One region of the Sphingomonas sp. NBWT7 genome, then DNA from elsewhere that is predicted to be linked to it. Evidence: riboswitches for the same ligand, from Rfam matches in the RefSeq annotation. Region 1 holds a riboswitch; the other holds the start of a gene.
The links. A riboswitch is a leader RNA that binds a small molecule or an ion and turns the genes downstream of it on or off. The one in region 1 is predicted to bind cobalamin.
Positions count from the first base shown of each region.

Region 2: linked by a shared signal. The riboswitch ahead of F1C10_RS06395 (hypothetical protein) and the one ahead of F1C10_RS12625 (TonB-dependent siderophore receptor) in region 1 are both predicted to bind cobalamin.

Region 1 covers NZ_CP043639.1:2,590,791-2,606,480, forward strand. The annotation lists gene F1C10_RS12575 (class I adenylate-forming enzyme family protein) at 1-1,082, opposite strand, end outside; gene lgt (prolipoprotein diacylglyceryl transferase) at 1,172-2,047, shown strand; gene F1C10_RS12585 (class I SAM-dependent methyltransferase) at 2,064-3,116, shown strand; gene F1C10_RS12590 (GNAT family N-acetyltransferase) at 3,113-3,628, shown strand; gene pgeF (peptidoglycan editing factor PgeF) at 3,625-4,398, shown strand; gene F1C10_RS12600 (MAPEG family protein) at 4,395-4,952, shown strand; gene F1C10_RS12605 (opacity protein) at 5,090-5,665, shown strand; gene F1C10_RS12610 (arylesterase) at 5,722-6,444, opposite strand; gene F1C10_RS12615 (ABC transporter ATP-binding protein) at 6,468-7,163, shown strand; gene F1C10_RS12620 (ABC transporter permease) at 7,160-9,694, shown strand; gene F1C10_RS12625 (TonB-dependent siderophore receptor) at 9,738-11,681, opposite strand; cobalamin riboswitch at 11,905-12,126, opposite strand; gene F1C10_RS12630 (ABC transporter ATP-binding protein) at 12,174-12,941, opposite strand; gene F1C10_RS12635 (iron ABC transporter permease) at 12,935-13,927, opposite strand; gene F1C10_RS12640 (ABC transporter substrate-binding protein) at 13,994-14,875, shown strand; gene F1C10_RS12645 (3-hydroxybutyryl-CoA dehydrogenase) at 14,842-15,690, opposite strand, start outside.
Region 2 covers NZ_CP043639.1:1,263,816-1,279,505, reverse strand. The annotation lists gene F1C10_RS06425 (GSCFA domain-containing protein) at 1-352, opposite strand, end outside; gene F1C10_RS06420 (cupin domain-containing protein) at 480-896, opposite strand; gene F1C10_RS06415 (AarF/ABC1/UbiB kinase family protein) at 967-2,295, opposite strand; gene F1C10_RS06410 (enoyl-CoA hydratase/isomerase family protein) at 2,417-3,166, opposite strand; gene F1C10_RS06405 (amidohydrolase) at 3,305-4,363, shown strand; gene F1C10_RS06400 (ABC transporter substrate-binding protein) at 4,387-5,301, opposite strand; gene F1C10_RS06395 (hypothetical protein) at 5,301-5,843, opposite strand; cobalamin riboswitch at 6,031-6,211, opposite strand; gene F1C10_RS06390 (SWIB/MDM2 domain-containing protein) at 6,457-6,798, shown strand; gene F1C10_RS06385 (LLM class flavin-dependent oxidoreductase) at 6,845-7,879, opposite strand; gene F1C10_RS06380 (hypothetical protein) at 8,062-8,301, shown strand; gene F1C10_RS06375 (DUF4336 domain-containing protein) at 8,540-9,154, shown strand; gene treY (malto-oligosyltrehalose synthase) at 9,151-11,481, opposite strand; gene malQ (4-alpha-glucanotransferase) at 11,478-13,349, opposite strand; gene treZ (malto-oligosyltrehalose trehalohydrolase) at 13,346-15,139, opposite strand; gene glgX (glycogen debranching protein GlgX) at 15,136-15,690, opposite strand, start outside.

The DNA.
Region 1 (15,690 bases):
TCGGTCAGCCCGTAGCCGATCAGCGGCGCGCCCTCCATCTCCTCGTCGATCCGCTTGACGTGCTCCACCGGGCGCGGCGCACCGCCCGCGGCGATGTCGGCGACGCTCGACAGGTCGTATTTGTGGCGGTTGGGATGCGTCAGCATCTCGAAGCTCATCAGCGGCACGCCGACGAAATAGGTGATCTTTTCCTGCTGGATGAGGCGCATCGCCTCCTCCGCGTCCCACTTGGGCATCAGCACCAGCTTGCGCCCGATCGCGAACGACTGCAGCATCACCGGCACCTCGGCGGTGACGTGGAACAGCGGCACGTTGAGCAGCGTCGACGGCTGCAGCGCACCCGCTTCCTGCCCGTCCTGCGCCGCGATCGCGAGCATCATCATCGCCGAGCCGAGATAGTTGAAGACGCCCTGCGTCACCTGGCGATGCGTCGACAGCGCGCCCTTCGACTGGCCGGTCGAACCCGAGGTGAACAGGATCGTCGCGTGGTCGTCCGGCCCCACCTGCGGCAACTCGGCCTCGCCCGCGCCCTTCGCCAGGATCGGCTTCAGCGCGGTGTCGACCGGCTGCAGGTCGTCGAACTCGACCACGGTGGCGTTCAGCTGGCCGATCGCGGCGAGCCGCTTGCAGCGCGGCGGATCGGCGAAGACGAGGTTGCAGCCGACATCCTCGATGCTCGCCTGCAATTCTTCCGATTGCCACCAGCCGTTGAGCAGCGTCGCGACGCCGCCCGCCATCAGGATGCCCATGTACAGGACGATCCACGACGGCGAATTGCGCGCGGCGATGCCGACGCGGTCGCCCTTGCCGACGCCGAAGCCGCTCGCCAGCGCCGCCGCGACGGCGCGCGCGCGCTCGTGAACGTCGGCGTAGGTCAGCCGCTCATCGCCCGCGACGAGGAATTCGGTGCCGGCGTGCTGCTGGCAATAATGATCGAAATAGGCCGGCAGCGTCGGCGGCGCGCCGGCGATGATCGGCAGCTCGCGGCCGAAGCGCGCGATCGAACCGAGCGCAAGCGGGCCACCCTCTGCGGTCATCGCCGCCATCACAGCGTCCATCTTGTGATCGAGTTCGGTCTTCATGCAACGCTCTCCGCATGGCTATTGGTCTTGCTGCCCGGCCCCTTTATGCAGGCGCGACGCGATAGGGGAAAGCCTTGATCCTGCCTCAAATGATTGCTGCCGCGGCGGCCACCGGCCATATCCGCTTCGCGGAGCTCGGCCTGCATCCCGATGTGTTCTCGATCGGCTTCTTCACGCTGCGCTGGTACAGCCTCGCCTATATCGCCGGCATCGTCATCGGCTGGTGGTATCTGCTGAAGCTCCTCGACCAGCCCGGCGCACCGATGGCGCGGCGCCATGCCGACGATCTCGTCTTCTACGCCACGCTCGGCATCATTCTGGGCGGGCGGATCGGCTACGTCCTGTTCTATGCCCCGGAGATGCTGCTCCATCCCTTGCGCATCCTGCGATTGTGGGACGGGGGGATGAGCTTCCACGGCGGGGTGATCGGCACATCGTTGGCGATCATCCTGTTCGCGCGCAAGAACGGGCTCAACTGGCTGCGCATCCACGATTACGTCGCCTGCGTGGTGCCGTTCGGGTTGTTCTTCGGCCGGCTCGCCAATTTCGTGAACGGCGAATTATGGGGCAAGCCGACGCAAGCGGCATGGGGCATCGTGTTCGACCGCACGGTGCCGATCGGCGTGCCCGAGCCGGCGCGCCATCCCAGCCAGCTGTACGAGGCGGGGCTGGAAGGCATCGTCCTCTTCGCAATCCTGTGGTTCTTCTTCTGGCGCACCAAGGCGCGTTACCAGCCGGGTAAGCTCGTCGGGCTGTTCCTCGTCGGCTACGGCGTGGCGCGGTTCATCGTCGAATTCTTTCGTGAGCCCGATTCGCAGTTCGCCGGCACCTTCTTCGCCACCACGATCCACATGGGGCAGCTGCTCTGCCTGCCGATGATCGCCGGCGGGCTCTATCTCGTCGTCACCGCGCCGGGCCGCCGCCAGCGGGTCGAGCCGATCGCCGGCGGCGAGAGCGTCGCCTGACGCGCCGGCGCCAGCGATGACGGCTGCTCCATCCGCCGATCCCGCACCCGGCGCGGACGGCCCGCTGCCCGAACGGCTCGCCCGCGCAATCGCGCTCGGCGGGCCGATCCCGGTCAGCCAGTATATGGCCGCCGCCAACGCGCATTATTACGCGACGCGCGATCCGCTCGGCGCGGCGGGCGATTTCACCACCGCGCCCGAGATCAGCCAGATGTTCGGCGAGCTGATCGGGCTGTGGGCGGCGGACCTGTGGGATCGCGCCGGCCGCCCCGACGTGCGCTGGGTCGAGCTCGGCCCGGGGCGCGGCACGCTCACCGCCGATGCGATGCGCGCCGCGGCGAAGGCGGGCTTCGCGCCGCCCGTCCACTTCGTCGAGACGAGCCCGGTGCTCCGCGCCGAACAGGCGAAGCGCGTTCCCGGCGCGACGTGGCACGACGATGTCGAGGATCTCCCCACCGATCGCCCGCTGATCGTCGTCACCAACGAATTCTTCGATGCGCTGCCGATCCGCCAGCTCGTCCGGCGCGCGGGCAGCTGGCACGAACGCTTCGTCGCCTGCCAAGATACGCTCTTCCTGCCAATTCCGGGCAAGCAGGTGCCCGACGCGATCATCCCGCCGCACCTCGTCGATGCCCCCGCCGGGTCGATCATCGAAACCTCGCCCGCCAGCGTCGGGATCATGCGCGTCCTCGCCGCGCGGATCGTGGCGCAGGGCGGCGCGGCGCTGCTGATCGACTATGGCTACGAAGGCCCGGCGATCGGCGACACGCTGCAGGCGGTGCGCGGCCACGCCTTTGCCAATCCGTTCGAGGCGCCGGGCGAGCGCGATCTCACCGCGCACGTCGATTTCGCGACGCTGGGCGCGGTCGGCCTCGCCAGCGGCGCGCGCATCGCCGGGCCGGACCGGCAGGGCGAGTTCCTCCGCACGCTCGGCATCGATGCGCGCGCCGCGGCGCTCGGGCCAAAGGTCGCCGCCGATCGCGATCGGCTGGTCGACGCGATGGGCACGTTGTTCAAGGTGCTCGCCATCCACCATCCTGATTGGCCACGGCCGGCAGGCTTCGCATGATCGATTATCGCAACGCCGTCGCCACCGATGGGGCGGCGATCGACGAGATGGCGCGCCGCGTCTGGCTCGCGACCTTCGCGCATTCCGCCCCACCGGCGGATATCGATGCCTATGTCGCCAACGCCTACGGCCCCGCCGGCACGCTGCGCCGCCACCTTGCCGATCCCGCCTACGACTTTCAGGTCGCGCTGAAGGACGGCGTCGTCGTCGGCTATTGCAAGCTTGGCCCCACCTTCTTCGACGGCGAGGTGCCGACCGCGGGGACGATCCACCTCCACCAGCTCTACGTCGATCCCGCGGCGCACGGCAGCGGCGTCGCGCCCGCGCTGCTCGATTGGGCGAAGGGGCTCGCACGCCGCCGCGGCACGCCCACGATCCTCCTCACCGTCTGGGAGGGCAACGATCGCGCGCGCGCCTTCTATGCCAAGCACGGCTTCGTCCACGTCGGCGACTATGCCTTCCAGACGGGCAGCCAGATCGACCGCGATCTCATCATGCGGCTCGATCTGTGACGGGCGTCGCCGATCAGGTCGAGGCGATCCGCGCCCGCGCGCTCGACGGCGTCGCGCACGGTTTCCTCGGTCGGCGCGGCGGCGTCTCCGCCGGGATCCACGGCGGGCTCAACGTCGGGCTGGGGTCGGATGACGATCCCGCCGCGGTGGCGGAGAACCGCGCGCGCGCGCTCGCCGCGGTGCTGCCCGGCGCCGCGCTCGCCACCTGCTACCAGGTCCATTCCGCCGACTGCGTGACGCTGGATGCGCTCCTAGCCGAGCGGCCACGCGCCGACGCGCTGGTCACCGCGACGCCGGGGCTCGCGCTCGGCATCCTCACCGCCGATTGCGCGCCGGTGCTGCTCGCCGATCCCGCGGCGGGGGTCGTCGGTGCCGCGCATGCCGGGTGGAAGGGCGCGCTCGCCGGTGTCACCGACACGACGGTCGCGGCGATGGAGGCGCTGGGTGCGCGGCGCGAGGCAATCGTCGCGGCGATCGGCCCGTGCATCGCGCGTGCGAGCTACGAAGTGGACGACGCGTTCCGCCAGCGTTTCGAGGGCAGCGATCCGGCGAACGAGCGCTTCTTCGTCGATGCCCGACCCGGCCACGCGCAGTTCGATCTCGAAGCCTATGTCGCGTATCGCCTCGCCGCCGCCGGTGTTCGCCGGATCGAGGCGCTGGGGCTCGATACCTATGCCGACGAGCAGCGCTTCTTCAGCTACCGCCGCGCGACCCATCGCGGCGAGCCGAGCTACGGCCGCCAGATCGCGATCATTGGTTTGTCTGGGTGAGCGCGCCGCCGTTTGCTTCGCAGCAGCGCGGCGTCGCGATCGGCATGGCGGCGGCGGCGGGGGTGACGATCGTCGCGGCGATCGTGGCGCTTCGCTGGGGCGGCAGCCTGCTGCCCGCGATGCCGACCACCGCAGACCGCCTCGTCTTTGCGCTCCGCTGCGACATCCCCGTTGTGGCGACGCTGCTGCTCGCGATCGCCGCAGTGGCGTCACGGCGCTTCTTCTCCGCCGCCGATATCGACGGCGCGGCCTTTGCCGCGGCGACGCCGCCCGTGGCGGTCGGCCGCGCGATCCTCGCCAACACGCACGAACAGGTGACGCTCGCCGTCTTCGCGCACCTCGCGCTGGCCAGTGTCGCCCGGGAGCGGGAGATCGCGCTCGTCCCGGTTTTCGCCGCGCTGTTCTGCCTCGGTCGTGGCTGCTTCGCGCTTGGATACGCCCGCGGTGCCGCGCGGCGCGCATTCGGTTTCGGCCTCACCTTCTACCCGACGATCGTCGCGCTCGCACTCGCCGCACTCCGCTTGGCTCGGGTAGGCGCGTCGTCGCCGGCCTAGCGCAAAGCTACCATTCTACTGTTACCGCGCTGCAACACGCCGCCGCTTTTGCAACGCACGTGGAAACATGCCCGGCGCCGGCGGTTTTTATTCGCGAGCCGCGCATGAAGTAGGCGGCTCGCTTCAAAGGTATTTTTATGAAGAAGTTGATCCTGGCGGCGACTGCTGCCGTTTTCCTCGTTCCCGCCGTCGCTGCAGCGCAGGATACCACCACCGATGGTTCGCGCGCGTTCGGCATCGATCCGTACGTCGGCGTGATGGGCGGCTACGAGGGGTTCGAAAGCAACCCGGGCGGTGGCATCCCCGCCAGCCCGCGTGGTAATCGCCTCAAGGGCGGGCTGGTCGAGGGCGTCGCCGGCGTCAACGTGCCGCTCGGCGGGTTCTTCGTCGGTGTCGAAGGCAATGCCGCCAAGGGCTTCACCGGTGATATCGATTGGGAATATGGCGTGCACGGCCGCGTCGGCGCGCGCGCCGGTGAAACGGGCCTCGTCTACGTCAAGGCCGGCTACCGCTGGATCAACTTCGATCGCTACGGCAACAACAGCCCCGATTTCGGGCGCGTGTCCTATGGCATCGGCGGCGAGTTCGGCCCGGGGGCGATCGGTCTCGACGGGCTGACCAAGAAGGAAGGCATCCGGCTGCGCGCCGAAGTGTCGACCACCGGCGAGTTCGAATCGGTCCGCCCGATGATCGGCGTCATCGGCCACTTCTGATCCGGAAGATCGGCTGATTTCGGAAGGGGCTCCGGCACGCCGCCGGGGCCCCTTTTTCATTGGCCGGCGGTGGGCGGCAGTGCGTCCGCCACGATCGGCGCCACCTTCGCCACCACCCGCTTCACGCCCGCGGCATTGGGATGGATGCCGTCGCCCAGCAGCAGGTTCCGATCGGTGATCACGCCGTCGAGGAAGAACGGGTAGAGCGGCACGCCGTATTTCTTCGCCAGATCGGGATAGATGGCGTTGAACGCGCCGGCATAGTCCGCGCCCATGTTCGGCGCGGCGATCATGCCGGTCAGCATCGCGGGAATGCCGCGCGTCTTCAGCGTCGCCAGCATCGCGTCGAGGTTGGTCCGTGTCGCCGCCGGATCGAGCCCGCGCAGCATGTCGTTCGCGCCCAGCCCCAGCACGACGAGATCGGGCTTGCGCGGCAGTCCGTCGAGCACGAAGCCGAGCCGGCTGCGTCCACCCGCACTGGTATCGCCCGACACGCCGGCGTTCATCACCTGCGCCGACACCCCTTGCGCTGTCAGCGCGCGCTCCAGCACCGGTGCGAAGCCGTCACCCGCGGGCAGATTGTAGCCCGCATACAGGCTGTCGCCGAACGCCACGATCAGCCGCCGGTCGCCTTGCGGCGCAGCGGCCTGCACCACGTTCGCCGGCGCGGCGGCGGGCGCGGCGGCATTGTCGATGCCCGCCCTGTCGTCACGCGTCGGGCTGCACGCCGCGCTCAGGTGGACAAGCGCCAGCGCGGCCACCAGATGTCGCATCACCATCATGTCGGGAGCGTCCCTCACCTATGCCTAACCAGGACGCTGCTATCGCGGTCCGCGCGCGCGATGTCACGCTCACGCTCGGCAGTCGTGCCGCGCCGGTCGAGGTGCTGAAGGGCGTCGATCTCGATATCGCGGCGGGGGAGAGCCTGGCGATCCTCGGCGCCTCGGGATCGGGCAAGTCGTCGCTGATGGCGGTGCTGTCGGGGCTCGAACGCGCGAGCGGCGGCAGCGTCAGCGTCGGCGGCGTCGATTTCGGCCGCCTCGACGAGGACGGGCTGGCCAGGGCGCGGCGCGGGCGGATCGGCATCGTGCTCCAGGCCTTTCACCTGCTGCCGACGATGACCGCGCTTGAGAACGTCGCCGTCCCGCTCGAACTCGGCGGCCACGCCGATGCCTTTGCGCGCGCCGCGGACGAGCTCGCAGCGGTCGGCCTTGGCCACCGGCTCGATCATTATCCAGCCCAGCTCTCGGGCGGCGAGCAGCAGCGCGTCGCTATCGCGCGCGCCGTCGCGCCGCAGCCCGCGATCCTCTTCGCCGACGAGCCGACCGGCAATCTCGACGCCGCCACCGGTGCCGCGGTGATCGATCTGCTGTTCGCCCGCCAGCGCGCGGCGGGTGCGACGCTGCTCATCATCACCCACGATCCCGCGCTTGCCGATCGCTGCGCGCGCGTGATCGAGATGCGCGACGGCCGTATCGTCGGGGAGCGCCGCGCGTGAGCGACGATGCTGGCGCGCTCGGCTGGGGCGCGACCTGGCGGATCGCGCGGCGCGATCTCAACGCCGGCTTCCGCGGGCTTCGCCTTCTGTTCGTCTGCCTGTTCCTCGGTGTTGCGACGCTCGCGGCGATCGGCAGCCTCACCGCCGCGATCACGCAGGAGCTTGCCGCACGCGGCCGCACGCTGCTCGGCGGCGATATCGAAATCGCGATGATGCAGCGGCAGATCGCGCCCGCCGATCTCGCGATGCTGCGGCGGTTCGGCAGCGTCAGCGAAACCATCCGCCTGCGCGCGATGGCACACACGCTCGGCCCTGCGCGAAGCAACGCGCCGCCGGCGGTGCTCACCGAGCTGAAGGGCGTCGACCGCGCCTATCCGCTCTACGGCACGCTGCGCCTCGCCAAAGGCCGCTACGCGCCGCTCGCCCCCGATCGCGTCGTCATCGGGCAGGCGCTCGCCGACCGGCTGGCGATCGGCCGCGGCGCGCGGCTGCGCTACGGCCAAGCCGATTTCACCGTCTCCGGAATCATCGCCGACGAGCCAGATCGCGTCGGCGAGGGGTTCACGCTCGGCCCCGTCGCGATCGTCTCGCTCGATGGCCTCGCGCGCACCGGGCTGATCCAGCCCGGCAGCCTCTACGACAGCAAATACCGTCTGCGCACCCCGGCGGGCACCGACGCGCCCGGCTTACGCGATCGGCTGGAAAAGGCGCACGCGGCGGACGGCTGGTCGTTCAAGGATCACAGCCGCGCCGCACCCGGCGCGAACCGCTTCTTCGAGCGCATGGGCCAGTTCCTGTCGCTGATCGGGCTCGCCGCGCTGGTGATCGCCGGGATCGGCGTCAGCAACGGCGTGTCGTCGTACCTCGCGCTCAAGCGCGGGTCGATCGCGACGCTCAAGGTGCTCGGCGCGCGCAGCCAGGACATCGCGCGCATTTATCTGCTGCAGATCGGCGCGGTCGCGGTGCTCGCGATCGCCATCGGCCTCGTCGCGGGTGCGCTGATCCCGTCCGCGATCGTGGCACTGCTCGGCGACGTGCTGCCGGTCCGCCCCGGTTTCGCGCTCCACCCGCTGCCGCTCGCCACCAGCGCGCTCTACGGCCTCCTCATCGCCTACGCCTTCACGCTGCCGCCGCTCGCCCGCGCGCGCACGCAGCCAGCGGCGGCGATCTTCCGCTCGGGCGTCGATCCGCGCCGCGGCGTCGACCGCCGCACGCTCGCGCGCGTCGCGCTCGCCGCCGCCGCGCTCGTCGCGGTCGCGCTCGGCACCGCGCGCGAGCCCTTGTTCTCCGCCGCGGTGCTCGGCGCGGTTGCGGGCGTGCTCGTGCTGCTGCTCGCGCTCGGCTGGGGCGTGGCGCGGATCGCCGGCCGGCTGCCACGCCCGCGTCGCCCGCTGCTGCGCCTCGCGCTCGGCAATCTCCACCGCCCCGGCGCGCAGACCGGCGCGCTGGTGGTCGCGCTCGGCCTCGCGCTCACCCTGTTCGTCACGCTCGCCGCGATCCAGTCGAGCCTTTCCGCCGAGATCGCGCGCTCGGTGCCCAAGAAGGCACCCAATCTGTTCGTGCTCGACGTGCCCGTCGCCGACGCGGCGCGCTTCCGCTCGCTCGTCGCCAAGACCGCGCCGGGCGCCGCGCTCAACGTCGTGCCCGCGCTGCGTGCGACGATCGTCGCCTATGGCGACCAGCGCGTCGCGGATCTGAAGCAGCTGCCCGACGGCGCGTGGTTCCTTGGCCGCGAGCGCGGCGCGACGTACAGCGACACGCTGCCGCAGGGGAGCGATCTCGTCGCCGGCCGCTGGTGGCCGAAGGACTATGCGGGTCCGCCGCTCGTCTCGCTCGATGCGGAGGCGGCCAAGGTGCTGAACATCGGCGTCGGCGATACGCTGACGGTCAGCGTGCTCGGCCGCGAGATCCCCGCGCGCATTGCCTCGCTACGCAAGATCAACTGGGACACGATGGGCTTCAACTACATCATGGTGTTCTCGCCCAACACGCTCGCCACCGCGCCGCACAGCGTCACAGCGACGATCACGATGGACAAGGCGCGCGACGGCGCCGTCACGCGCGCGCTGCTCGGCGCCTTTCCCGCTGCCTCGGTGATCGCGGTCAGCGACGTCATCGGGCAGATCGGCGGCATCCTCGATCAAATGGCGCAGGCGATCGTCGCGGCCGCCTCGATCGCGATCCTCGCCGGCATCGCCGTGCTCGTCGGCGCGATCGCCGCCTCGCGCCAGTCGCGCGCCTACGACAGCGTGATCCTGAAGACGCTGGGGGCAACACGCTGGCAAGTGCTCGGCACGCAGGCGCTCGAATACGGGCTGCTTGCCGCGATCCTCGCCGCGGTGGCGCTGGCGCTCGGGCTGACGGCGGCGTGGTTCGTCATCGTCCAGGTGTTCGATTTCGGCTGGGCGCCCGATTGGACGCAGGTGCTCGCCACGCTGGCGGGCGGCGCGCTGCTCACGCTCGGCATCGGGCTCGCCGGATCGCTGCCGCTGATGGCGCTGCGCCCCGCCCGGGCGCTGCGCACGCTGTAGGTCGACGCCCGCCCCCCGCATCGGAAGGGCGGGCGCCCGGCGGTCAGAACTTGGCGCGCACCCCGCCGATCACGCTGCGTCCCTGGCCGACGAAGCTGAAGATCTCCTCGTACCGCTCGTCGAGCAGATTCTCCGCGCGGCCGAACAGCGAGAAGCTATCGGTTAGCCGGTATTCGGCGCTGAGGTTCATCAGCACATATTCCCGGAGGCTCACGCGCACCGGCACGAAGCTCGGATCGATGAACGCATTGTCGAACTGCCGCCCGTTGTAGCGCAGCGTGAGCGTGCCGGAGAAGCGTTGGTCGGCGCTGAACACGCTCGTGTTGAGGCTGCCGATATGCCGCGGCCGGCGCAGCTCGGTCACCCCGTCCTCCTCGGCATCGAGATAGGTGTAGGCCAGGTCGAACTTGATCTGCGGGATCGGCCGCGCGGATACGAACATCTCCACGCCGTGCTGCTTCGACAGCGTCGTGCGGTTCGCCGGCGTCGCGACGAACGCGGGCGCGGGATAGGTGGTGTAGATCTCGTTGGTCAGCCTGTTGTCAAAATAGGTCGCGCCGATCGTCGCCGTGGTGCCGGCGATCTCCTGGTCGACGCCCGCTTCCCAGCCCTTCGACTTCTCGGGCTTCAGGTTCGGATTGCCGATGTAGCGCCCATCCGAATAGCCGAAGAGCTCGAAATAACCGGGGTTCTTGATGCCCGTGCCGTACGCGCCGCGCACGCGCAGCCCGAACGGCAGGCGATAGCCCGCCTGTGCGCGCCACGTCGTCACGTCGTCGAAGCGGTCGTTGGCATCGTGCCGCACGCTCGCGCCGGCCGAGAAGGCATCGTCGACGGTCAATTCGTACTGGCCGACGAAGCCCCAATTCTCCGTCGCGCGCCGCCCCTGGAAGGCGAACGGCGAGGGCGTGGTGTTGCGGAATTCCTCGCGCTCGAAATCGACCGCGCCGGTCACGCGGTTCACCACGCGGTCGCTGCCGAAGCGATAGCTCGTCTCGAACGATCCCTTGTAGCGCGTGCCCTCGTCGCCGTAATCGAAGCCGGCGGCGGTGAAGCCCTTGCGCGTCGTGTCGGCGATCTGCCCGGTCAGCGCGCTCACCCAGCGGCCGTCGGCGAGAGACAATTCGCCACGCGCCAGGCCATAGAACGCCTCGTTGCGCGTCTTCACGCCCGGGCTGTCGACGGTGTAGCCGAACAGCGGGCTCGACGTATCGTTCTCCGAATTGTTGCTGCGCGCGTCGGTGTAGCTGTAGCGGCCGACGCCGGTCAGCTTGAACACGTCGGACGGCGTCCACGTCAGCTTGGCGGTCGCGCCGACACTGGTCGATCCGATGTCGCGCTCGCCGCCGCGCGCGGTCGGCGTGCCGTCGGTGCGATAGGCGGTCGCCGACAGCGCATAGTCGATCGTGTCGGAAACGCCGGCGAAGCGTGCGCCGCCCGCCGCGGTGCCGAACGATCCGCCCTCCGCGCGCAGCGACAGCCCCGGCGCTTCGCGGCCGGTCAGCGTGATCACCTGGATCACGCCGCCGATCGCGTCGGAGCCGTAGAGCGAGGATTGCTGCCCGCGCAGCACCTCGATCCGCGCCGCCTCGTCGGCGATCAGCGTGCCGAAGTCGTACTCGCCCTGATACGGGTCGGCGACCTCGATGCCGTCGATCAGCACCAGCACGTGATTGCTCTCGCTGCCGCGGATGCGCACCTGCGTCAGCCCGCCGACCGCGCCGGTGCGGCTCACCGACACGCCCGGCACGTCGCGCAGCACGTCGGAAACGATGCGCGCCTGGCGCAGCTTCAGATCCTCGTCGGCGATGACGGAGACCGACGCGGGCAGATCGGACACGCGGTTGGCGTCGCCCGATCGCGATCCGGTGACGACGATGTCGCGGCCCTCGGCATCGCGCGTCGGGATCGTTGGATCGCTCTGCGCGAGCGATGGTGTGGCGACGCTCGCGAGGGCGAGCGCCAGCAGCGAAACATGGTTCTTCATTCTTTTATTCCCCCCGCGCCGAACGTTCGGACACGCGGCGGGGCCGTCCGCCGCACGCCTGCGACGGACCGATGACGCGCGGAGATGACGGACGCGGTGCCCGCTCGACGCGCCACGTGCGGCCCCGGAGCCGCGCGGCTGTCGGTGATCGGCGGGTCGCCCCGCCGCGCACCGTCGTCGCTCGAACGGATGTTCCGTGCCCCGACCATCCCCTGGACCCGAGCATCGAGCGACCCGCGCCGGCAGGTTTCCTGGCTCGCGGGTCGTCGCGCGCCGCACGCCTTCCCAGGTTTCCCCAGTGGCTGCTCCCGGCAACGGTGCCGGGCGCCTGTGCGCCGCGCTCGCCGCTTACAGTTGCAGGGACAGCCGCGGCTTGGGGAGGAACCCTCCCGCACCGCATTCCCTCGATGGCCCCTCTCGGGGCACCAGCGCGAACGTGGCCCGGATCACCGGGCCGCCGGCGCCTCTACCGCAGATGCGAAGAAAGGCAAGTCATGCGCCGGTGCGGGCCAGCGGCGCGATCGGTTGCCCATCGTGGAACAGCGCGCTGATGCCGTAGACGTCGGCGAGCAGCGGCGGTGTCAGTACCGCACCCGGCGCCCCGTCGGCGACCAGCCGGCCGTCCTTCATCACCAGTACGCGGTCGCAGAAGCGTGCGGCGAGTCCCAGATCATGGAGCACGGCGATCACCAGCACGCCGGCGCGCGCCTGCGCCTGCAGAATCTCCATGCCGTGCAGCTGGTGCGCGGGATCGAGGCTGGCGAGCGGTTCGTCGGCGATCAGCACCGGCGCCGCTACGGCGAGCGCGCGGGCGAGCATCACGCGCGCCCGCTCACCGCCCGACAGCTCGGTCGCGACGCGCTGCGCGAGCGGCGTCACCTCGGCGAGGTCCATCGCGCGCGTGATCGCGGCGCGATCGTCGTCGCCGAGCCGCGAGAAGGGGGCAAGGTGCGGCAGGCGACCGAGCGCGACGAGCCGCGCGACGCTGATCGGCCAGTGCAGCGCCTGCCCCTGCGGCAGATAGGCGAGCCGCCGGCCGCGCGTCGCCGCGGCGATCTCGGCGATCGGCTGCCCGTCGATCGCGATCCGGCCGCTCGCGGGCAGCAACCCAAGCAGTGCGCGCATCAAAGACGATTTGCCTGCGCCGTTGGGGCCGAGCACACCGACGAACGCTGCGCCCCGCGCGGTGAACGACACGTCCTCGACGACCTGCCGCCCGGCGAGCCGCACGCCGACCCCCTCCAGCGTCACCGTCACCACAGCCGCCGCTCGCGCATCAGGTGGACGAGGAACACGGGCACGCCGAGGAATGCGGTGACGACGCCGAGCCGCAGTTCGTTGCTGCTCGGGATCACGCGTACCGCGACGTCGGCGAGGCACAGCAGCGCGGCGCCGCCCGCCGCGCTCGGCCACAGCACCGCCGACGGGCTGCGGTCGGTCCATGGGCGCACGAGATGCGGCACGATCAATCCGACGAAGCCGATTGCGCCCGACACCGCCACCGCGCCGCCGACACCGAGCGCGACGCCGAGCAGCATGCGGATCCGCACCCGCGCGAGGTCGATCCCCAACGTCGCGGCGCTATCCTCGCCGAGCGTCAGCGCGTCGAGCGCGCGGCCGTCCCATGCGAGCAGCGTGATTCCCACCGCGATGCATGGCAGCGCGAGCGCGACGTGGTGGAACGACCGGTCCTCGAGGCTGCCGAGCAGCCATGTCGCGATCTCCATCGCCGCGAACGGATTGGGCGACAGGTTGAGCGCGAGGCTGATGCCCGCACCCGCCAGCGTGCCGACCGCGATCCCGGCGAGGATCAGCGTCAGCGCGCTCTCCGCCCGCCCGGCCAGCACGAACAGCAGCGCAAGGCTCGCGAGCGCGCCGAGGATCGCGAGCAGCGGCACGGTCGCTTCGTGCCACGCCGCCAGCCCGAAATAGAGCGCGACCACGGCACCCAGCGCGGCCCCGTTCGACGCGCCGAGCACCGACGGTTCGGCGAGCGGGTTGCGCAGATAGCCCTGAAGCGCCGCCCCGGCGATGCCCAGCATCGCGCCGACGAGCAGCGCGAGCAGCGTGCGCGGCAGCCGCAGCTCGATCAGGATCGCCCGCTCGACCGGATCGCCGCCGCCCGCCAGCGCGCGCAGCACGCGCGGCAGCGGGATCGCGGCGCTGCCGATCCCGACCGATGCCGTCGCGGCGATCACCAGCAGAAGGATCAGCGCGGGCCAGAGCCAGCGGCGGGTAGATGGCAAGCGGCGACCCCGGGGCAGTTCGCCCGCTCCCTAGCCGATGCGCGCGGGCTGAGGCAAAGGCGATGCATGCGCCACTGGCTCGTCCTTCCCTTCGCTACCCTCGCCCTCGGTGCAGCCCCCGTTTACGCCCTTCAAGCTCACCCGAAGCCCTCCCAAGGCCTACCGTTTCGGCCACAACGCATCGTCTCGCTCAACATGTGCGCCGACCAATATCTGGTCGCGCTGGCGGATCGATCGCAGGTGGCGGCGCTCACGCGTCTGTCGCGCGACCCGAATATGTCGGCGGTCGCGGCGCAGGCGGCGTCCTGGCCCGTTTCCGCCGGAACTGCGGAGGATATCCTCGCGATGCGCCCCGATCTCGTCATTGCCGCCCCCGGCTTCCGCCGCGCCGCGCTCGATCGCCTGACGCGTGGCCGGACGCGGCTGATCGAGCTCGACACCGCCGACACGGCACAGGAAATCGCCGCGCAGATCCGCCAGATCGCGGCCGCGATCGGCCAGCCGGCGCGTGGCGAAGCGCTGATCGCGCGGATGCGCCGCGATCTGGCGGCGCTGCCTGCCAACCCCGGGCGCGGCGGTGTCGCGGCTTATTACCAGCGGCGTGGCTATCTCACCGGAACGGGGACGCTGGTCGACGATCTGATGCGGCGCGTCGGCCTCACCAACCTTGCGACGCGGCTCGGCACGCCGCCGCTGGCGCGAATCGGGCTCGAACAGATCGCGCTCGCGCGGCCCGACTTTCTGATCGTGGAAACCGCGACCGACGTAGCGACCGATCGCGGCGCGGCGATGCTGCACCACCCGCTGATTGCGCCGATCCCGCGGCTACGCGTGCCGGAGGCGTGGACGGTATGCGGGGGGCCGGCCTATGTCCGCGCCGCGCAGTCGCTGACGGCGCAGCTACGCCGCGCGCCTCAGCGCGTCGGCACCGGCTCGGCGCCCGAATAATCGTAGAAGCCGCGCTTGGTCTTGCGGCCATACCAGCCGGCCTCGACGTACTTCACCAGCAGCGGAGCGGGGCGGAACTTCGGATCACCCGTCGTCTCGAACAGCACGCGGGTGATCTCGAGACAGGTGTCGAGCCCGATGAAATCGGCCAGCGTCAGCGGCCCCATCGGGTGGTTGAGCCCCAATTGGCACGCCAGATCGATGTCGCGGATCGTGGCGACGCCCTCGCCGAGCGCGAAACACGCCTCGTTGATCATCGGCATCAGCACGCGGTTGACGATGAAGCCCGGCGCGTCGTTGGCGCGGACCACCTGCTTGCCGAGCGCCGCGGCATAGGTCTCGATCGTCGCCACGGTCTTGTCCGACGTCGCGAGGCCGCGGATCACCTCGATCAGCCCCATCACGGGCACGGGATTGAAGAAGTGGACGCCGATGAAGCGCGCCGGATCGGGTGCCGCCTGCGCGAGCCGGGTGATCGGGATCGACGAGGTGTTCGACGCGAGCACCGCCTGATGGCCGAGCACGGTGCCGACGCGCGCGAAGATCGTGCGCTTCACCTCCTCGCGCTCGGTCGCGGCCTCGATCACGAGGCCGCACGCCGACATTCCCTCGACGCCCTCGATCGGCTCGATTCGCGCGAGCGTCTGGTCGCGCGCCTGCGGCTCGAGCTTCCCCTTGTCGACCGCGCGGTCGAGCAGCCGCTCGATCCCGGCCTTGCCCGCCTCGGCACGCGCTTTGTCGACATCGGTCAGCAGGACGCGATAGCCGGCCTGTGCCGAGACCTGCGCGATCCCCGCGCCCATCTGCCCCGCCCC
Region 2 (15,690 bases), 1.3 Mb from region 1:
CGGTCAGCGTGTCGTCACGATCATAGATCGTACGTGCCCATTCGAGCTCCTGCGCGATCGAGGTGGGCGTATATTTGTTGAAGATCTCCGCGCCGTAGGCTGCGGTCAGCGCGCTGTTCGACCGCGTCAGCGTGACGGCGGGGACGGCGAAGCCGAGCCGGTCGAGATGCGTCTCGATGTTGCGTGCGAAGCAGCTGCCCATCGTGAACACGGTTGCGCCCTTCGCAACGGTGAAGCTGGGGCGCAGCACGGGCCAGCATTCAGGCTCGAGGCGGTTGGGCTCGCCCCGAGCCGGCCAGGTCGCCGCGCTGTTCGCGCCCGGACGGCGAGCCGCCTCACGGAAGGGGATCATGCCGTCAATCATTGCCGAAACGTAGCGGAGGGGGGAAGCCGTGACAATGCGACTAGCGCTTGGCCTGATGCGTGGTCGACGCTGCAACCTACTGAAAGCAGAGGCGCAGCGTCCGACCCGAAATGGATCAGTCGCGCAGAGCTTCCTTCACCTTGTCGGCCGCCTTGGCAATCACGCCTTTCTCGGCCTCCTCCGCTTCCGCCTTCGTCTTGAATGCCGCGCCTTCCGGTTCGGCCGGCGGAGCGTAGACCGAGAACAGTTTCAGCTCACCGCTGCCCTTGTTGACGATATTGTGCTCCGCGCCCTTCGGCACGACGACGAGGTGGTTCGCCCCCGCTGTCGTCGTGTGGCCGTCGATGACGACCTTGGCTTCGCCTGACACGATGAAGGTCGTTTGGTCGGCGGGGTGCGTCTCGGCGCCGATCTCTTCACCGGCGGGGATACTCATCAGTACGATCTGAACCTTGCGATCGCGATACACTTCCTTCTGCCACAGTGTGTTGCGGGTCGCGAGCTCGACCATGTCCTTGTTGAAGATCGCCATCGTTCTGCCTTTTGAAGGTGTAGCCGGGACGACGCGCGCCCGGGGCAAGCGTTCCGAGACACGCGCGCGGTCAGTCGAAAATCGCGTCGCGATGCGCACCGATCAGGCCGCGCAGGTCGACCTTGGCCTTCAGCCGCGCGCACAGCAGCGCAGTGCCGCTAACCTTGCGCTGGACGAACAGCGTGTCGATCGGTGGCAGATGCCAGGTGCTGCGATCCTGCGCCATCGCCATGGCCTCCTCGCGCAGTACCTGGACGAAGGCGCGGTCGCCGAAATCGAACGGGCCGGGACGGTGGAGTTCGGCGACGATAACGTCGATCATCCGCGCGACGATCGCGGCGTGGCGATCGGCGGCAGCGTCGCCGAGGAAGCCCGCTTCGATCGCCGCGGTGCGAATCTCGGCCGCATTCTCGTCGAGTCCCGCCATTAGCAGACGGTGATAGCCCGCCTGCGTCCGCGGCTGGACCGGGCGAGCGGCACCGAAATCGAGCAGGACGAGGCGGCCCGTATCCGTCTGCCAGCGATAGTTGGCGAAATTGGGATCGGTCTGCATCAGGCCCCAGCCGAACAACTCGCGCAGGACGAGGGTGACCAGCGCGGTGGCGGCGCGATCGCGCACTTCCTGCGGAGCGTCCTCCAGCGTCTCGATCGGGCTGCCGGCGACGAACTCCATCGCCAGCACGCGCGCGGTGCTGAGTTCGGGAACGGCGGCCGGGACGACATAGGCGGGATCGTCGCCGATCCGCGCGCGATACCGCTCGAGCATCTCGCGCTCGCGCAGGTAATCGGCTTCCTCGTGCAGCTGGCGCTTGGCTTCGACGAGCAGCGTCGCGACGTCGAGCTCGCGCGGGAGCAGGCCCGACACGCGCAGCAGCGTCGCGACATTGTCGACGTCGGCGTCGATGCTCTCCGCGACGCCGGGATATTGCACCTTGATCGCGATCGTGCGGCCGTCGGGAAGGTCCGCGCGATGCACCTGCCCGATCGAGGCGGCAGCGATCGGATGCGCCTGGAAGTGGCGGAAACGCCGGCGCCAGTCGCGGCCCCATTCCTGCACCAGCACGCGATCAAGCTGCGGCGGCGGCATGTGGTGCGCATTGTCGCGTAGCCGGGCGAGAATTGCGGTGAGTTCGGGCGGGAGCAGGTCGCCCGCGTCCATCGAGATCATCTGCCCAAGCTTCATCGCCGCGCCGCGCAAATGTGCCAGCTGATCGGCAACGCGCGCGGCGTTGCCCGGCGTCAGCAGCAGATCGCCCATGCGCGGACGCTCGCCGGCGGCAATGCGGCGCGTCCCTTCCGCGAGCATGCCGCCGGCGACGCCGCCAGCCAGCCGCCCGAAGCGCCCGAAGCGTGCCATCCGTCCGCTCGGCACAGCCCGGCCGCCACCCTGTTCTGCCATCTGCCGCGCCGTCCTTGTGCCGAGAAGGCGCCGCGGCAGGCGGCCGCGCGCCGTTACCGGTTCAAAGCGCGGGTGAACGCCGCGTTCCATCGCCGGGCGACAAAGCCGGCAACGCGAGCGATCAGGCCTTCGCCGACTTGCCGGTGAAGGCGGCGATGCGATCGCGCATGTCGGGCCCGACGCCCTCGTTCTCGAGCACCTCATATTGCAGCCCGGCGTCGAGCACCTGGCCGTCGGTGACGTCGAGCAGCCGCTTGTTGGCAGCGTGGCTGAACGCAGAATTGGCGGCGATGCGGCCGGCGAGCGCGGCGATCTCGTCATCGAACCGGTCGAGCGGGACGACCTGCTCGGCGAGCCCAATACGGTGCGCCTCGGCCGCATCGATCATGTCGGCAGTGAACATCAGCCGCTTGGCGGTGGCGACGCCGACCCGTCGTGGCAGCCGCTGGCTCATTCCCCAGATCGGGGTCAGCGCCCATTTGGCGTGCGTGTCGCCGAAGCGCGCATTGTCCGCGGCAACGATGAAGTCGCACGCGAGCGCGACTTCGAGCGCGCCGGTGTAGCAGTGGCCGTGGACGGCGGCGATCACCGGCATCGGCAGCTTCTCCAGGAACCGCAGCGTCTCGCTATGCCAGCCGCGCGACGGCACGTCCTCGCCGCTCGCGATATCGGCGAGATCGTGTCCGGCGGAAAAGCATTTGCCCGCCCCGCGCAGGACGACGCAAACGACCGACTTATCGGTTTTAAGATCGACGACATGCGCGCGAAGTTCGCGAAAGACGCCCACGGTCAGCGCGTTGAGCTTGTCGGGGCGGTTGAGCGTCAGTAGCGCCCAGCCGTCTCGATCGTCGCGGGTGACCAGATCGCCCATCATCACTCTCCATGCTCGTTCGTCGTTCTTGTGCCGGTATGGCCGGGCAGTGACGTAGCGTAAAGCAGCGGGCATCGAATTCACCGACGGTGTGCGGCACGCTGCTGCCAAACAACGACAGGACAAGGAGAGGGCAGCATGCGCGACGCCGAGCCGATCATCGAGCCGGATCTGCCGATCATCGATCCGCACCACCATTTGTGGGATTTCCAGCCGATGCTGCCGCGGATGCCCGAGATCGCGCATCCGTTCGGGCGGATATCGCGCCAGTCGCCGCGTTATCTATTCGACGAACTCTACGCCGATTGCCGCGCGAGCGGGCACAACGTCTTCGCCACCGTGTTCCTGCAATGCGGTGCCTTCTATCGCGCCAATGGGCCGGCGGAACTGAAGCCGGTGGGCGAGGTGGAGTTCGTCAACGGCGTCGCGGCGCAGTCGGCGAGCGGGATCTACGGGCCGTTTCGCGCCTGCGCCGGGATCGTGGGACAGGCCGATCTGATGCTTGGCGACACCGTCACCGCGGTGCTGGAGGCGGAGATCGCGGCGGGCAACGGGCGGTTTCGCGGGATACGCCATATCGGTGCGTGGGATGCCGATCCGACGGTGCTAGGTCCGCTCGGCCATGCGCCGGCCGGGCTCTACGCCGACGCGACGTTCCGCGCCGGCTTCGCCCAGCTTGGGCCGCTTGGCCTGACGTTCGACGCGTGGGTGCTCGAGCCGCAGATCGGCGAGGTCGCGGCGCTGGCCCGTGCGTTCCCGGACCAGCCGATCGTGCTCGACCACGTCGGCACGCCGCTCGGGCTCGGCAGCTACGACGGGCGGCAGCGCGAGCGCTTCGATGGCTGGGCGGCGGCGATCCGCGATCTTGCGCAATGCCCCAATGTGACGGTCAAGCTCGGTGGGCTGGCGATGCCGTTCTGCGCGCTGGGCGATCTCGGACCCGACGCGCGACCGACGTCCGACATACTCGCCGAGCTGTTCCGCCCGTATGTCGAGACGTGCATCGAGGCGTTCGGTGCCGAACGCGCGATGTTCGAGAGCAACTTTCCGGTCGATCGCTGGGGCGCGGATTATGCGACGCTGTGGAACGCGTTCAAGCGTATCGCGGCGGGCGCGAGCGCGGCGGAGAAACGCGAACTCTTCGCCGGGGCGGCAGCGCGCTTCTATCGGCTCGATCTCGACGCGTTGATCGGGTGACGCTTAAGGGGCGGGGCGCGCCGTCACAGTCTCCGCCACCCCGCGCCGGCATCGACGCCCCGTCCGGCATCGATCGTCTCGGCGATGATCGCGGCGGATTCGACGAGCCGCGGGCCGGGGCGATTGAAGAAATGGTGGCCGTCGGCAACGAACACGCGGCCGGCGCGCACCGCGGCGAGCCGATTCCACCCGTCCCGCGCGGTGAGCGGGGCAAGATCGGCCATCGTCTGCGGGATCTGGAAGCCGCACGGCATCAGCACGATCATGTCGGGATCGGCGGCGACCAGCGCGTCCCATTCGAGCCATGGCGAATGCTGGCCGGGCGTCGCAAACAGCGGCTCCCCGCCGGCGATCTGAATCAGTTGGGGCACCCAGTTTCCCGCCGCCATCAGCGGATCGATCCACTCGATCGCGGCGATCGTCGGGCGATGCGCGCGCTTTGCCGCCCGCGAGCGCAGCGTGTCGAGCCGCGCCTGAAGGGCGGTGATCGAAGCTTCAGCGGCGGCCGGCGCGCCGACTGCCTCACCGACGCGGCGCAGATCACCCCAGACGTCGTCGAGATTGTCGGGCGCAAGCGACAGCAGCGTCGGCGGCGTGCCGATCCAGGACGACAGCGCTTCCTCGAGATCGCGCGGCGTGACCGCGCAAACGGCGCATTGCGACTGTGTCAGGATGACGTCGGGGCGCAGCGATTTCAGCAGCGCGGCGTCGACTTCGTAGACCGACAGGCCCTGGCGCACGATTTCCTGCACGCAATCGTCGATCTGCAGCGACGTCAGACCCTTTTCGAGCTTGGTCGCGGTGCAGATCGGCAGCGCCTTGATGAACGGCGGGAAATCGCACTCGTGCGAGCGTCCGACGATTTCATGCTCCATGCCGACGGCGACCGCGATCTCGGTCGCGCTGGGCAGCAGCGAGACGACGCGCGGCGCGGCCATCACGCCGCCCGCAGTGCGAGGCCCGGGCCGAACACGCGCGGCGCCGCGCGAGTGAGCACGACGTGGAGCGCGAACAGCCCTGCAAACCACAGCACGTCGTTGGTGAGCAGCTGGAGCACGATCGTCGGCGTGAACGTCTCGGTCCCGCCGACGACGAGTGCGAAGCCCAATAGGGCGACTTCGAAGGCGGCGAAGGCGGCGAGGAAGACCAGCGGCAGCGCGTAGCCATGCGAGCGAGGTTTCTGCGACAGCCGGGCTGCGAGCAGCATCGCACCGAGGCTGGCGCCAAGCAGCGCGCCGCCCCACGACAGCGCGTAGCCGGTCAAGGGATAGCTGAGCAGTCCGAAGCCGATAAGTTGGTTGGTCGCCCAGATGCCGGAGATCGTCACCGCCGCGCGCGCGCGCGACATCGACAGGGCGGCCGCGACCGCAAGCGCGACGAACGGCATCATGCAGGCGATCGCCAGCGTGCCGAGCACGGCGGCAGCGGCAAGCGCTAGGGGCCAGGCGATGCCGGCATCGGAGGTACGGGGGAGGGTCATCAGGCAGGCTCCACGCGTCGAGCGACCATGCCGGGGCGTCCGCGCGAACGGCCGGACGATCGAAGCGGCGCGCGCGTTCGCGCCGCTAACGGTCACCGGTGCGGCCCCGGCCGCATATTCGTCGCTCAGTCGAAGAGCTTCGCGCCCGCCCAATCCCATGAACCGAACAAGAGCGACGCGCGCCGGGCGGTCTCCTGGCTCGCGGATCACCGCGCGATCTGCGCCTTCCCAGACGACCGGTTCGGGTGAACCGATCGATCCAGTGACTGCGGAGTGATGCCATCCCGCCTGCACATCGCACTCGCCGCTCACAGTTGCAGGGTCAGCCGCAGAATTGCATGCCGAGGCATGCGCACTGCGTTCCCGGTACCGGCACGCCTTGATGCGCCGTCGAACGGCGCGGCACCGTCCTAGCGCCGGGCGCGCGAACTGCAAGCCGCCGACCGCCCGTGCGTCATCTGGGCCCAGTGACAGAACCGCAACGGCGGCGTCTGCCGCGTGTTTGGCGGACGAGCCAATGCGTTGCGCCTTGCGATGTTTCGCTTTTCATACGACACAATCGCGCCCACCACTCGCTGCGCCCGGAATCGGGCGGGCAGGACCGGAGAGAAAAATGGCACGTTCGGCAGAGAAGCGCGGCAAGGACGAGACCGCGGCGGCGGAAAAGAAGGTCAAGGCAACCGGCAAGTCCGCTGGCGGCGCGCGCGGCGGGATCACCGCGCCGGTCACGCCCTCCGCCGATCTCGCCGAGATCGTCGGCAAGGGCGATCTTCCGCGCAGCGAAGTCGTGAAAAAGGTGTGGGACTATATCAAGAAGCACGACCTGCAGGATGCCAAGGATCGGCGGCAGATCAACGGCGACGACAAGCTGGCGAAGATCTTCGGCAAGAAGTCGGTCAGCATGTTCGAGATGAACAAGCACCTCAGCGCGCATCTGAGCACGCCGAAGGCCTGATCGATCGCCGGGCGCGCATAGGGCGCCCGGCGGCGAGCATCTCCGATCAGGCGGCGAGGCGCGTGTCCGTCCAGCCCAGTGCTGGGGCGACATGCGTCATGAGCGCCTCGAGCACGTGCGTGTTGTACGCCACCCCAAGCTGGTTGGGAACGGTGACGAGTAGCGTGTCGGCCTCGGCGATTGCCTCGTCGCCGCGCAGCTGCTCGACCAGGCGATCGGGCCCGTTGGCGTAGCTGCGGCCGAAGACGGCGCGCATATTGTCGATCACGCCGATCTGGTCGCTGTCCGCGCCGCGCCCGAAATAGGCCCGGTCGCGATCGTCGACCAGTGCGAAGATCGACCGCGATACCGACACGCGCGGCGTTCGGGTGTGCCCGGCGTCCTTCCAGGCTTTGCGATAGGCGCGGATCTGCCGCGCCTGCTGGACGTGGAACGGCTCGCCCGTCTCGTCGGCCTTCAGCGTCGAACTCTGCAGGTTCATACCCATCTGCGCCGCCCACACGGCGGTCGCGTTCGAGGCGGAGCCCCACCAGATCCGCTCGCGCAAGCCCGGCGAATGCGGCTCGAGCCGCAGGAGCCCCGGCGGATTGGGGAACATAGGCCGCGGATTGGCGCGCGCGAAGCCTTTGCCATCCAGGAGTTCCAGAAACACCTCGGCATGGCGTCGGCCCATGTCGGCATCGCTCTCACCCTCCGCCGGTGCGTAGCCGAAATGGCGCCAGCCATCGATGACCTGCTCGGGCGAGCCGCGGCTTAGCCCCAGCTGCAGCCGTCCGCCGCCGATCAGGTCCGCGGCGCCCGCATCCTCCGCCATGTAGAACGGATTCTCGTATCGCATGTCGATGACGCCGGTGCCGATCTCGATCCGCTTCGTCCGCGAGCCGACCGCGGCGAGCAGCGGAAAGGGCGACGCGAGCTGCTGCGCGAAATGGTGCACGCGAAAATAGGCGCCGTCGACGCCAAGTTCCTCCGCGGCGACCGCGAGGTCGATCGATTGCAGCAGCACGTCCGCCGCAGAGCGCGTCGCCGAATGCGGGGAGGACGACCAATGGCCGAACGACAGAAAGCCGATCTTCTTCATGACGCACATTCCCATGCGATGATCAGTTGCAGGGAAGCTCGGTGCTCGCGCGGCACGCCGCAAGGCCGCGGATCGAACCGAAGAGTTTCGATTAGCGCTTCGCCGACCGTCGATGCGGCGGCGACGGTACGGCACGAACGCGGCGGCGGGGCGTTGAGCTAGCGCATGCATGGAGAGAGACGATGACCGATAAGCAGCCGATGCAGGCCGATGGTGCGGGAACGAGCGACGCGGCCGATCCGCAGGAGTCGCGCAAGCCGAAGGCCGAGGGCGAAAGCCAGGGCGGCGCCTATCCCAACCCACACAGCGGCAAGAAGCCGGGCGGGTTCGACGGCGGCCAGTCCGAGCGCGCCTATCATGGCAGCGGCCGCCTGGGTGAGGAGAAGACGGGCGAGCAGCCCAATGCGGGCTCTTCCGAATAACGCCGGACAGAAGGGAACGCGTCTGATGAAGGAACGGGCGAACGAGCGAGCAACGCTGCTGGGTGCGGGCGCGGCGCTGGGATTGATCGGCGGCGCGCTGTTTTTAACGCGCGGCGCGGCGCGTGACGACGCGGCGATCGTCTACCCGCCGCTCGACACGCCCAAGTCGCTCGGCGACGATATATGGATCGTCGACAGCGGGCCGATCAGCGCGCTGGGGTTCAAATTGCCTGTGCGCATGACGGTGATGCGGCTGCGCGACGGCAGCCTGATCCTCCATTCGCCGACACGGCATACCGCGGCACTCGGCGCCGCACTCGATGCGATCGGGACGGTGCGTCATATCGTTGCGCCGACGATCGCGCACTGGGCGTATCTCGAGGAATGGCAGCGCGCCTATCCGTCGGCGACGTGCTGGGCTGTGCCGGGCTTGCGAGACCGGCGCGCGGTGCGCGACGCCGGCCTACGGATCGACGCCGAGCTCGGCGAGGCGGCGCCCGCGGATTGGGCGGACGAGATACGCCAGGGGCTGGTGCGCGGCGGCGCGGGCTTCGAGGAAGCGTGGTTCTTCCACGCCGCCAGCCGGACGCTGGTGCTGACCGACCTGATCGAGAACCTCGATCCCGGCAAGCTACGCCCCGCGGCGGCGGCGGTGATGCGCGCGACGCTGGCGACGCGCGGCACCTGCGCGCTTCACGCCCGCGCGGCCCTGCTGCTCAATCGCGGGGAGGCCGTGGCGGCAATCAGCGCCGCAATCGCGACCGAGCCGGAAACCGTCGTCTTCGCGCACGGCGACATCTTTCGCGGGCGCGGCGCGGCAAGGGTGCGGCAGGCGTTCGACTGGCTCCTTTAGGCGGAAACAACCTCGAACCAGACCGGGCCATCCGTGAAGAGCGTCGCCGCTTTCTCTTCGCGGGTGGACGGAAAGGCGATCCGGGTGCTCGGTGAATGGTCGCCGAGTTTCGCGGCGAAGCGCAGTGTTGTTCCATCGTGGTGGCGTTCGAACGCCACGATCCGGCTGTCGTCGTTGATCGTTGCGGGCTCGTACGTGCCGTGCGCGAACAGCGGCTGATAAGCCCGGCGCAGATCGAGCAGCGCGAGGATCAGCCGCATCTTCTCGGGCGGCGCAGCGATCGCCGCGGCGCAGCGCTGATAATCGACCGGTGCCCGATTGTCGGGATCGACCAGGCTGAAGTCGCCGAGTTCGGTCCCCTGATAGAGATCGGGAACGCCCGGCACGACGCACCGCAGCGCTGTAGTCACCAGCATGTTGCGGCGCGCGATCGAGTCGATTTCCTTGAGGAAGGCTTCCACTGCCGCAACGAACGCGGGCGTAGCGATAAGCGTCGCGCAGAGATTGTTGCAGCGATCCTCGTATTCGGTATCGGGCGCTTCCCACGACGAGCGCAGCTTGGCTTCGCGCAGCGCCTTGGTCTGCCACGCGGCGATCCGATCGGCGAAGCTAGCGTCGGGCTCGCCAGCCGGCCAGGCGCCGAGCAGCGCCTGGAACAGCATGTAGCGATCACCGCGATCGACGCCGTCGGGGAACGGCGCGGCGATCCTTTCCCACTGCTCGACGGCGGCACGCCACTGTTCGGGCTTCGCACTCAGCGCGGCGAGCCGGGCGCGACTATCCTCGCCGCGCTTGTGATCGTGCGTGGCGGTGGTCAGCATCGCTTTGAGCCAGTGCGCCGCGCGATCCGCCATGATCGCGTGGAACTCGGCGACGGGCAGGCTCATGCGCACGGCGTCGAACCCGACATCGTTGCGCGACAGCAAGCGGCCGTAGCGATAGAATGCCGTATCCTCGAGCGCCTTGGCGGCAATCGGTGCGGAGAGTTGCTGAAAGCGGCGGACCGCCTCGGCCGCGAGGCCACGATCGCCGGGACCGGTGCTGGCGAGCCATTCGAGGATGTGATCTACGACCATCGCTTCGCCCGGCGGAATGTGCGGTGCGACGCGGCGACGCACGGTGGCGCGGATCGAGGCATCGCCCGCCGGTGCGGCGTCGCCGGTACCGTAGGTGCGATAGACCGGAAACACCCACAGCAAGCGTTCGATCGCGCGGCGAAGCATCTGCCGCGTGAGGCCGTCGGTGGCGGCGGCGCTATGCGCGAGGCTTGCGAACGCGTCGGTGCAGCCTTCCAGCTGGCCGCTGAACTGCCAGGCGAGCAGTTGCTGCCGCGCCAGCAGCTCCTGGGGGGCGAGCTCGTCCGGACGGCCGCTGACGTCCCGCCACAGATCGCCGAGCGGCGCGGCGCCGGCAGGATCGTGGATCAGCGCGGTGACCTGTTCCATGAAGTCGTAGCCGCTCGTCCCGTCGATGCCCCAGTCGCGCGCGAGCTGCTCTTCGGGCGCGAGGATTTTCTCAACGATGATCCACGCTTCGGGGCCGAGGCGCTCGCGGAGCAAGCGGCAATAGCCCGCCGGGTCGGTCAGCCCGTCGACGTGGTCGATGCGCACGCCGTCGATCAGCCCCTCGTCGTGCAGCCGGAAGTATAGCGCGTGCGTGCGCGCGAACACGGCTGGATCCTCGACGCGCACGCCGGCCAATTCGTTGATCGCGAAGAAGCGGCGCCAGTTGAGTTCGTCGTTCGCTGCGCGCCACCAGGCTAGGCGATAATGCTGCCGTGCGAGTAGCGTCGCGATCGGTAGCTGCGCCGCGCCGTCCTGATCCTCGTCACGGATCGGGAACCGGTGTTCGTCGTAGGCGGTAATCGACCAGCGCCCGGCGTGCTGCGCCACGCCGATCGCGCCTTGCTCGAGCGCCTCGTCCAACGACGTGCCGAGTATCGGCAGCATGATCGGGCGCGACCAGTCGATGTCGAACACGTCGGCGAAGTCGCTCGCCTTGCCGCGCCGCAGGACGTCGCGCCACCAGGCGTTGGTATCGCCGGCCACCCCCATGTGATTGGGCACGATATCGATGACGATTCCCATGCCGCGGGCGCGCAGCGCGGCGACCAAGCGGCGGAAGCCGTCTTCGCCGCCGAGTTCCGGGTTGATCGTCGTCGGATCGACGACGTCGTACCCGTGCGTCGAGCCCGGCGCTGCCGTGGTGACGGGCGAGGCGTAGATGTGGCTGATCCCGAGCCGATCGAGATAGGGCACGATAGCCTCGGCATCCGCGAAGGTGAAGCCGGCGTGAAATTGCAGGCGGTAGGTGGCGCGCGGGATCATCCGGGTCTCTCGCTGGTGAGCCGCGCGACGCGTGCGGCGACGGATGGATCGTCGAGCAGCGTGGCGGTTGGCGCCGGCATGCGGCGGCGCCAATTGGGGTGTTCGGTGACCGTGCCGGGAATGTTGGGCTGTTCGACGAGGCCGAGCAGGTCCTCGAGTGGGACGATCGCGAGCGGTGCGGGCGCCTGTGCCACACTGCTTAGGATCGCGTCGATCGGCGCGGCGTCGTCGGCGCCCTGAACGGGCAGGTCGAGCCTGGCGCAAAGATCGATGCGTTCGGCCTGCCGCGCCGCTTCGGCGTCCGCGGGTACGTCGTGTCCGAGCGTGCGGCGCCATTCGATGTCGCGGCCACTCCACCAGCCGGCGAGCGTCGGCGTATCGTGCGTCCCGGTCATTGCGACGGCATCGGCGTCCCATCGGCGCGGCGGGACGAAATGGCCCTCCTCGTCCCGCTCGAACGGCAGGACGCGCATGCCGAGCATCCCGCGCCGGGCGAGATCCGTGCGAAAGCCGGGCGGAACCGTACCGAGATCCTCGGCGATGACGATTGCATTCGCGCGCTGCGCCTCGATCGCGACGATGCGCTTCAGATGCGCCCCGGGCATGGTGAGATAGGCGCCTTGCGCCGCCGTCGCGCCTTCGGGAATGACCCATAGGCGATCGAGCCCGAGCGCGTGATCGATACGGATCCCGCCGGCGTGCGCGAGCGTAGCGCGGATCGTCTCGATGAAGGGGGCGAAACCCGTGCGCCCGAGCGCGAAGGGATCGAGCGCGGTGATGCCCCAATTCTGCCCCTGCGGCCCGAGTGGATCGGGCGGCGCGCCGATCGTCAGCCCCGACAGCAATTCGTCGCGGCGAGACCAGGCGTGGCCGCCGTCGGTGATCATGCCGACGGCGAGATCGGCGACGAGACCGATCGGCATGCCTGATCGCGCGCGCCGCTGCGCCCCGGCGAGGCTGTCGTCGGCGAGCCACTGCAGGAAAACGTGAAAGTCGATTGCGTCGCGGTGGCTGGCGGCGAAGTCGGAGACCGCCGGGCCGGCAGGATCGTGATAGGCTATCGGCCAGTCGCGCCAGCCGCCGCCGAAATGTGCATGCAGCGCCTCGAATAGCGCGTGTCGATCGAGTGGCGTCGCGCGCGGCGCGCGATAGGTTTCGACCGCCGTGCGAACGGCGTCGGACCGCATGTCGAACGCGCGGCGCAGATCGGCCAGTCGATCGGGAATGGCGCGGTGCCAGTCGATCAGCGGATCGACGTGATCGACGCGCAGAGCGGCACCGAGGCGTGCCGCGTTGGCGAACAGCGTGTTGTGGAACAGGCGCGAGGAGGGCGAATAGGGGCTGTACGCACCGCTGCCGTGCGTGAGGATCGCGTGCGTCGGGCTGATCGCCACCGCCGATGCGCCGACGTCCGCGAAGGCCGATGCCGCCTCGCAGAGGGCGCCGAAATCGCCGAACGCGGTTTGCGCGGCGCCGCGAAGCGAGGGGATCTGTATCGCCACGCCCCAGCCGTGACCGGGCGGTTGCGGGCAGTGGGTGGGGGCGATCGCAAGGGTCACCGTTCGGCCGGCGATCTCAAGGCGATGGTAGCCGGTCTCGACGATCGGCGGCATCGATCCGTTTTCGATCGTCAGCTCGCGCGTCGATCCCGCTTCGAGGCACAGGACCGCCTTGCCCGATGCCCACGCTGGCAGTGCGATGGCGTCGCCCGCGTCGGCGGATAGGAAGGGCTGGTCGGGCGGGGTCGGATCGAGACAGGCGGCGATCGCTTCCAAGACTTCATCGTCGACGCGATGGGCGTGGCCCTTCGCATCGGTCCAGTCGCGTTGCAGGCCGACCGCCTGCGCAGCGTCGGCGGGGGCGGTCACGATCCGAGCCAGGCGGCGAAGCGCGCGCCGTCGGTGTAGATCGGTTCGCCCTGAATCGCGTGCAGCGTCGGCGTGTCGGACAGGTCGATCGCGATACCCAGGCAAGCGCCGTTACCCAGGCGCCAGCGCGCGACGACCGATGCATCGCCGGTCGCTTGCGCTCCGATCGCACGCACGTCGCCAAGATGTGGGACGATCCTATCTCGGCGGATTGCGAGTAAGTCGCGATAGAGCGCGCGCCAGCTTTCCGCGTCGGCGCCGGGCAGCGGGCGGGAACGATCGAACGTCGCGAGGTCGTTCGGGTCGGGGATCGTCTCGCGCGCCTTTTCGTCGGCGAAGGCGGGAAACTTGGCGAATTCGCGGCGACGGCCTTCGCGAACCGCGTCGGCGAGATCGTCGTGGAAGTCGGTGAAGAAGAGGAACGGCGTCTCGCTGCCGTCCTCCTCGCCCATGAAGAGCAGTGGGATCTGCGGGCTCAGCAGAAGCAGCGCGGTGGCGGCGCGAAGCTTGGCAGGATCGGTGAGGCGGGTGAGGCGCTCGCCAAGTGCGCGGTTGCCGATCTGGTCGTGGTTCTGGAGGAAGCTGACAAAGCGCGTCGGCGGCAGGTGTGCGCTTGGGGTGCCGCGGGGCTTGCCATCGTGGTTGGGCGAGGGGTCGCCCTGGTAGATGAAGCCTTCGGAGAGGCAGCGCGCGAGGCGCTCGGCAGGGCGGTCGGCGAAGTCGCCGTAATAGGCGTTGGTCTCACCGGTGAGCAGGACGTGAAGAACGTTGTGGAAGTCGTCGTTCCATTGTGCGTCGTACGCATCGGGGCGGAGGCGGGCGGCGTCGTTCGCCTCGTTTTCGAGGACGAGATGGGTGTGTCGATCAGGAAGCGCGTCGCGGATTTCGGAGGCCATCGTGTCGAGGAACACGGAGTTGTCGATTGCGTGGACGGCGTCGAAGCGCAGGCCGTCGAAGCGGTAGTCGCGTAGCCACATCAGGGCGTTGTCGATGAAGAAGCGGGCGATGGGGGGCTCGTCGACTGCGACCGCGCCGCCCCAGGGGGTTGCGACGTCGCGGTGGAAGAAGCGGTCGGCGTAGAGGCCGAGGTAGTTACCGTCGGGGCCGAAGTGATTGTACACCACGTCGAGGAAGACGCTGAGGCCGAGTTCGTGCGCGGCGTCGATCAGCGCGCGTAGCTCGTCGGGGGAGCCGTATGCCTCGTGGACGGCATAGGGGAGCACGCCATCATAGCCCCAGCCGCGGTCGCCACCGAAGGCGTTGATCGGCATGAGTTCGAACGCGGTGACGCCGAGCGCTGCGATGGCAGGCAGGCGCGCGGTGACGCCGCTGAAGCCGCCAAGCGTGCCGGCGTGGAGCTCCATGATGACCATCTCGTGCCACGGGCGGCCGCGCCAGTCTTCGGTGCGCCAGTGGTAGGCGTGGTCGGGGACGATGCTCCAGCCGTGGACGCCGCCCCACTGGCGGTGTGAGGCGGGATCGGGAACCGGGGTGTCGCCGATACGGAAGCGGTAGCGGGTGCCCGCGCCGACCGGCAGGGTGATGTGCCACCAGCCGTTCTCGGTGGAAGCGAGGGCAGCAGATCCTCCGTTCGCCCCGAGCTTGTCGAAGGGCGCTTCCACATCCTCGGTTTCGGGTGAGGGCACGTGCTTCGACAGGCTTAGTACGAACGGGGAGGGGGCATCCTGCTCGGTCGTGCCAATCTCAATCGTCACCGCTTCCACATCCGGCGCCCAGAGGCGGAAGCGGGTGGTGCCGTCGGCGAGCGGTTCGGGACCCCAGCTGTTCACGCTTCCCACGAATTCGTCCAGGTAAGCAGGACGGCGCCTTGCGGGGCGACTTCGTACTCGTTGCCGATCTCGACCTCGCCCTGATCGGGCTTGGCGCTGTCGATCAGGACGCGGCGGTGGGTTTCGGGGGCGGGGAGGCGGAAGGTGATCGGGGCCTCGCTGGCGTTCAGCAGCAGCGAAACGGCCTCAACCTCGCCGTCCTCGGTGCGCGTCGCGCGGCGCATCATCAGCGCGCGGCCCTCGGGGTTCTGCCAATCCTCGTCGCTTAGGCGTTGCCCGCGCTCGTCCCACCATTCGACGTCGTTGACGCCGTGGCCGGGAGAATTCTGACCGTAGAGGAAGGTCGCCGCGCGCAGCACGGGGTAGCGGCGGCGCAGCTCGGTCAGGCGCGCGGTGAAGTCGATCTGCTGCTGGGCCTCGGGGGAGGCGGCGGCCCGCCAGTCGAGCCAGCTGATCTCGTTGTCCTGGCAATAGGCGTTGTTGTTGCCGCCCTGCGTGCGGCCGAACTCGTCGCCGGCGACGAGCATCGGCGTGCCGAGCGACGCGAGCAG